DNA from 2 places in the Schumannella sp. GW821-FHT10F01 genome. Region 2 is predicted to be linked to the other one. Evidence: predicted binding sites of a transcription regulator. Region 2 holds the regulator's gene; the other holds the start of a gene.
What was found. The regulator HrcA, encoded in region 2, represses chaperone genes, less so after heat shock. The targets are predictions, from matches to a motif close to TTNGCACTCGNNNNNNNCGAGTGCNAA.
Positions count from the first base shown of each region.

Region 1 (3,398 bases), on a different contig from region 2:
TCCGCGTGGCCGGCGTCGCGCATCCGCCCGGCCGCGATGAGCCGCTCGACGTGCTCGCGGTTGATCTGCGACCACGGGCTGGCGCGGCGGCGCGGGGTGAACGCCTGCTCGACCGCGTCGTCATCGTGCCGGGCGACCTGGCCGTCGATCCAGCCGAAGCAGAGGGCCACGTCGAGCGCCTCCGGGTAGCGGATGCCGGGGATGGTCGCCGCCTTCTTCAGCAGGATGAGGCGCACCCCGCCGTCCGGCGGGTCCTGCTCGAGGAACCGCTCCCAGTCCGCGGGGTCGGTGAAGCGGAGCAGCGGCTTGTCGGCGAAGGCGACCACGGCGCCAGGCTAGCGGCGGGGTCCGACCCGGTGACGGGACGGTGCGCGAGCGGCATCACCCGGCCTGCGTCACTCCAGCTTGCTGCAGGTGTCCGCGAGCGCCGAGAACTGGGTCCTGGTGGTCTCGAACGCCGTCTGGAGCGCCGCCGGATCCGCCGTCGTCGGGTCGGCGGCGACCGCCTCGAGCTTCGTCGTCAGGTCGCCGAGCGAGGTGGACGCGGACTCGGCCGAGCTCTTGATCTCGGCGTTCTTCAGGTCGGCGACGGTCGCGTCGAACGTCGACTTCGCGTCCTTCAGGTCCTGCACCGCGGCGGCCGGATCGGTCTGCACGCTGTCGGCGGCGGACTGCAGCTGCGCCGACACGTCCGGCAGCTTGCCGGCCAGGGTCGCGCAGGACTGCACCTTGCCGTCGGGGGCGAGCGCGCTGCATCCGGCGAGGGCGACGACGAGCACGGCGCCGGCGAGTGCGGCGGGGAGTCGGGTGGCGATCACGGGGGCTCCTCGGTGGGTCGGTGGCTCGAGCGTACCGAGGGAGTCTGGGCATGCGACGAGGCCCGGACGTGGGGGCGTCCGGGCCTCGTGGGTGCGCATCCGCGCGGGTGCGGCCGGAGGGAGCGGCGGCGGGGCGCCGGCGGCAGGGGAGCCGTCCGGCGTCCGGGTCAGGCCGCGGCGGCCTCGGGGGCCGGGGCGGCGGTCTCCACCGGTGCGGTCTCGACGGGGGTGCCGGTCGCGATCTCGACCCTGCGCGGCTTCGCGGCCTCGCTCACCGGGATGACGACGCTGAGCACGCCGTTCTCGTAGCTCGCCGAGATGGCGGCGGTGTCGATCGTGCGGCCGAGGGTGAAGCGGCGCTCGACGCTGCCGCTCCAGCGCTCGCGGGTGATCCAGGTCGCGCCGTCGGCGGGACGGGCGGCGCGCTCGGCCTTGACGGTGAGCAGCTGGCCGTCGACGCCGAGGTCGATGCTGGCCGGGTCGACGCCCGGGAGCTCGACGGCGAGGACGTAGTGGTCGCCGTCACGGTAGGCGTCGGCGGGCATGCGGCGCATGGAGCGCACGGCCTCGGGGTAGGTGATCATGGGTGGACTCCTGACTTGAGTCGCCTTGACTCAACTGCGATCAAATTAGCACTCGGGGTCGGCGAGTGCTAACGATCGGGGGCCGTGCTCGCGCAGGGCGAACGCAGCCGATGCCGAGTGCGCACCGTCGTGGCGACCGCGTACTCACGATGGTGCGCAGTCGCCACCCGCGTGCGCGCGGCGAGTCCGGAGGTCAGTAGCCGATGAAGGCGTCCGTGTGCACGCGGCGGACGCCCGCGCGGCGCAGCGCGGGACGCAGCGCGGCGATGAGCGCGGGCGGGCCCGAGAGGTACGCGGTGCGGCCGCGGGCGTCCGGCACCGCCTCGAGCAGGCGGTCGGCCGTGAGCGGTCCCGCGCCGAGCCAGGTCCAGTGCTCCGGCATCCGCTTCAGGGGCTCCGGCGCGACGAGCAGCACGCGCGCGCCGCTGCGGCCGAGCTCGACCGCGTAGGCGATGTCGTCGGTCGACGACACCGAGTAGACGACGACCGTGTCGCGGGTGATGCCCGCGATGCGGTCGTGCTCGAGCTGCGAGACGAACGGCGTCACGCCGATGCCGCCGGCGACGAGCAGCACCGGGCGGGACGCGTCGGCGGGCAGCAGGAAGTCGCCGGCGACGCCGGTCGCGCCGAGCACGGCGCCCTCCTCGAGCTCGAGCAGGCGCTGCTTGAAGCTCGACGAGCGCTCGGCGGGCACGCGGAGTCCGAGCCGCACCGGCGCCGTCGCGCCCGCCGCACCCGGGGCGGAGGCGATGCTGAAGGTGCGTCGGCGGCCGCGGTCATCGGCCCGGTGCGGCACCGTCAGCTCGAGGTACTGGCCGGGGCGGAACCGCACTGGCTCGCGCGGCGTGAACTCGAACTCCCACGCGGTCGGCGTGAGCTGCCGGCGCCCGGCGTAGACGAGGCGGATGCCGCGGCGGCGCGCCAGGACGGCCGCGACGACGTTGCCGATCAGCAGCGCCGACTCCGGCGCCGAGAGGTTGAGCTGCGGCGTGATGACGCCGAGGTCGGGGCCGGTCAGGGCGAACGGCAGGGCGACCGGCACGAGGCCCACCACGACCGCGACGACCACCTGCTGCCAGCGTCGCGGCGGCAGCGTCAGCGGCTCGGTGAGCATGAAGAACGCGAGGAACACGCTCGGCCCGATGAGCGCGAGGAAGACCGGATCGAGCACCGGGAAGCCGCTCGCGGCCGACTGGACGGCGCGCGCGCCGATCGCGACCACGAGGAACACCGCGACGACCAGCACGTGCCGGATGCGGGTCACGACGAGCAGCCCGAGCACGAGCACGAGCGGCAGCAGCAGCGGCAGGCCTCCCCACCAGATCGTGCTCTGCAGCCCGAGGCTGTGCACCGCGAACGCGCCGAACGCGGCCGGGTTGAGCACGTGCCGGCGGTGCGGGGCGATGAGGAACTTCGACGCGACGGCCAGGGTCGCGGCCAGCGCATCGGCGCAGAGGTGCACGAGGTCGAGGGCCGGCGGGAGCAGCAGGAACAGCAGGACGCCGGTGATCACCGCCGACTCCGCCTCGGCCCGCACCCTGAACAGCGCGCCGAACACCGCGTTGGCGAGGATCGACCAGCCGACCAGCACCACGGCGCTGACGAGGAAGGCGAGCGGCGGCGCGACGAAGCCGGACGACACGTCGGCCGGCGGCACGCTGAGCACGCCGACGGATCCGAGCACCGAGCCGACGACCGCGAGCAGCGCGACGGCGAACGTCACGAGCCGGTACATCGTCATCCGACCGAGCTGACGGTCGAGCCACGTGATCATCGGAAGACCTCCCCGGGGAACGACGGCGAGCTCTCCAGCCGGCCGTCCGCGTACATCCTGACCCAGTCCAGACGGCCCGGCGCCAGTGCGGCGGCGAGTGCGTCGCCGTCCGCGAAGAACAGTGCGGTGGCGGCGCCGTCGGCCGTCATCGCGTCGTCGGCGACCACCCAGGTCGCCAGCACCTCGCGCTCCGGCAATCCGGTCGTCGCGTCGAGGATGTGG
Region 1 is NZ_JBXASM010000002.1:106,346-109,743, forward strand. It holds gene AC1RSJ_RS03505 (YdeI/OmpD-associated family protein) at 1-326, opposite strand, end outside; gene AC1RSJ_RS03510 (hypothetical protein) at 396-818, opposite strand; gene AC1RSJ_RS03515 (Hsp20/alpha crystallin family protein) at 986-1,402, opposite strand; gene AC1RSJ_RS03520 (FAD-dependent oxidoreductase) at 1,596-3,176, opposite strand; gene AC1RSJ_RS03525 (FAD:protein FMN transferase) at 3,173-3,398, opposite strand, start outside.
Region 1: a site for HrcA is predicted at 1,448-1,474, ahead of AC1RSJ_RS03515 (Hsp20/alpha crystallin family protein). Genes of this name have one in related genera too.

Region 2 (3,398 bases):
GTCGCCGGGCTCATCGCGGACGGGCTGGTCGAGCCGGCGCCCGCGTTCCGCGGCCGCATCGTGCTGACGCGGGCCGGGCGGCTGCTCGCCGACGCCGTGGTGCGCCGCCTGCTGCCCGACTGAGCTCCGCCACCCGAGCCCGGACGCAGGAACGGCCGGGCCCCGAGGGACCCGGCCGTTCCGTCAGCTCACTTGATGAAGCGGATGTTGAAGGGGTAGCGGTACGCCTCGCCCGCGTTGACCTTCGTGAAGCCGATGATCGAGAACACGATGCCGAGCACCCACACGACCGGGATCACGATGAGGCCGATGAGCAGGAACGACAGGATGAAGCCGGCGGCCCAGCCGATCAGCAGCGTCAGCTGGAAGTTCAGGGCCTCCTTCGACTCCTGCGTGACGAACGGGCCGCGGTCCTTGAAGACCAGGTAGATGATGAGCGACGGCCAGAGGCCGATGATGCCGCCGAGGTGCGCGAAGCCGGCGTACTGCTTGTCCTCGGCCGGGCTCAGCGGCGGGGCGCCGACGGGCGCGCCGTACTGCTGGCCGGGGGCCTGCTGGTAGCCGGGGCCGGGCTGGCCGGGCTGCTGCTGGTAGCCGGGACCGGGCTGGCCCTGGTACCCGGGCTGTCCCTGGTACCCGGGGTTCGGTGCTCCGGGAGCCGGCTGGTCGCCGGGGCCGGGCTGGGCGGTGGGGTCCGTCATGGGGGTCGGCCTTTCGTCGTCAGGGAGTGCCCCCGATTCTGGGAGGTGCACCCGATCGGCCGGCGGGCGAGCATGGAGTGCCCTCGCCATGCCGATCAGCCCACAAGTTATCGGGTCGCCAGGCGGACTGGCAACGACGGCGCGCGGGAGGCTCGCGCTACACTTGGCAGTCTCCGATGTCGAGTGCCAGGTTCGGGAGGGAGGGCGCCATGGTCTCCGAGCGGGGTCTCGAGGTCCTCCGTGTGATCGTGCAGGACTACGTCGCCAGCCGCGAGCCGGTCGGCTCCAAGTCGATCGTCGAGCGCCACGCGTTCGGCGTGTCCGCTGCGACCATCCGCAACGACATGGCGCTGCTCGAGGAGGAGGAGCTCATCGCGGCACCGCACACCTCCTCAGGACGGGTGCCGACCGACAAGGGCTACCGCGTCTTCGTCGACCAGCTCGCCGATCTGCGCCCGCTGAGCCCGGTGCAGCGCCGCGCGATCGAGGCGTTCCTCGACCAGTCGAGCGACCTCGACGACGTGCTCTCGCGCACCGTGCGGCTGCTGTCGCAGCTGACGAACCAGGTCGCCATCGCCCAGTACCCCGAGTTCGGCAGCGCCCGCGTGCGGCACGTCGAGCTCGTCTCCCTCGGCCCCGGCCGGCTCATGACCGTGCTCATCACGGATGCCGGCCGCGTCGACCAGCGCCTGCTCGAGACCGGCGCGGCCGCCGACGAGGACTACGTGGCCGAGCTGCGCGCCCGCCTCAACACCGACCTGCTGGGCCTCACCCTCGGCGAGGTGCCGCCGGTGCTCCGCGCGCTGCCGGACTCCGTGCCGCCGGCCCGGCGCGAGCTGGTGGAGGCGGTGGCCGCCGCGATCTCGGCGCAGGTCGCCGACACCCGGCAGGACCGGCTCGTGCTCGCCGGCGCCGCGAACCTCGCGCGCACCGAGAGCGACTTCCGCGGCAGCATCTTCCCGGTGCTCGAGGCCATCGAGCACCAGGTCACCCTGCTGCGGCTGTTCAGCGAGATGGACATCGACGAGGCGGGCGTCGCGGCCCGCATCGGCCGCGAGAACGCCGGCACCGGCCTCGAGGAGATCGCGCTGCTCGCGGGCAGCTACTCCGCGCTCGGCGGCAGCACCGCCCGGCTCGGCCTGCTCGGCCCCACCCGTATGGACTACTCGAACAACATGGCGGCCGTCCGCGCCGTCGCCCGCTACCTGTCCCGCCTGCTCGGCGAGACCAGCTAGGAGCTTCATCCGTGGCAACTGTCGACCATTACGAGGTGCTCGGCGTCTCCCGTGACGCCTCGCCCGACGACATCAAGAAGGCGTACCGCCGGCTCGCGCGCGAGCTGCACCCCGACGTCAACCCGAGCGAGGACGCGGCCGAGCGCTTCAAGCAGGTCACGCACGCGTACGACGTGCTGAGCGACCCGCAGCAGCGCCAGCGCTTCGACCTCGGCGACGCCGCGTCGTTCGGCTCTGGCGCGTTCGGCTTCGGCGACATCTTCGAGACCTTCTTCAACAACCAGCGCACCACCGCCGGCCCCCGGTCGCGCACCGAGCGCGGGCAGGATGCGCTGCTGCGCATCGAGGTGGAGCTCGAGGAGGTCGTGTTCGGCTCGCCGCGCGACCTCGAGATCGACACCGCCGTGCTCTGCGACGCCTGCCAGGGCAGCTGCTGCGCGCCGGGCACCCACGCGGTCACCTGCGACATGTGCCGCGGCACCGGCCAGATCCAGCGCTCCGTGCGCTCGCTGCTCGGCAACGTGATGACCTCCGCGCCGTGCGGCACCTGCCGCGGCTACGGCACGGTCATCCCGAACCCCTGCCCGTCCTGCGCGGGCCAGGGCCGAGTCCGCTCGAAGCGCCGCATCGGCGTCGACATCCCGGCCGGCGTCGACACCGGCGTGCGCATCCACCTGCCCGGCGAGGGCGAGGCGGGCCCCGCGGGCGGCGCGAACGGCGACCTCTACCTCGAGGTCAAGGTCAAGCACCACGACGTCTTCAGTCGGAACGGCGACGACCTGCTCGCGACCCTCGAAGTGCAGATGACGGACGCCGTGCTCGGCACGAGCGCCACGCTCACCGGACTCGACGGCCAGCCGATCGACGTCGCCGTGAAGCCAGGCACCCAGAGCGGCGACGTCGTCACCGTGAAGGAGCGCGGCATCACGCACCTGCGCGGCAACGGCCGCGGCGACCTCAAGGTCGGCATGCAGGTCGTCACGCCGGTGCGGCTCAACTCGCGCGAGCAGGCCATCTTCGAGCAGTTCGCCGCGAGCCGCCCGCCGATCAAGCCCGAGTTCAGCCACTTCCAGCAGGGGCTCTTCGCCAAGCTGCGCGACCGGTTCCTCAACCTCTAGGCCCATGGCCTGGCTCTACCTCGACGACGCACTCGACCCCGCGGACGCGGTGGTCGGGAAGCGGGTGATCCTGCGCGGGGCGGAGGCGCGGCACGCGCTCCAGGTGGCCCGCACGCGCGTCGGCGAGCGGATCGCGATCGGCGACGGCAGCGGGCTCGTCGTCGAGGGGCCGGTGGTCGGCGTCGACGACGGCGAGCTCATGCTCGAGATCGCGTCGGTGCGCGCGGATCCCGCCGCCGAGCCGGCGATCTGGCTCGCGCAGGCGCTCGCGAAGGGCGACCGCGACGAGCTGGCCGTGCAGGCGGCGACGGAGCTCGGCGTCGCCGGCATCGTGCCGTGGGCCG
Region 2 is NZ_JBXASM010000006.1:130,774-134,171, reverse strand. It holds gene hemW (radical SAM family heme chaperone HemW) at 1-123, shown strand, start outside; gene AC1RSJ_RS09010 (DUF4870 domain-containing protein) at 189-701, opposite strand; gene hrcA (heat-inducible transcriptional repressor HrcA) at 911-1,936, shown strand; gene dnaJ (molecular chaperone DnaJ) at 1,948-3,054, shown strand; gene AC1RSJ_RS08995 (16S rRNA (uracil(1498)-N(3))-methyltransferase) at 3,059-3,398, shown strand, end outside.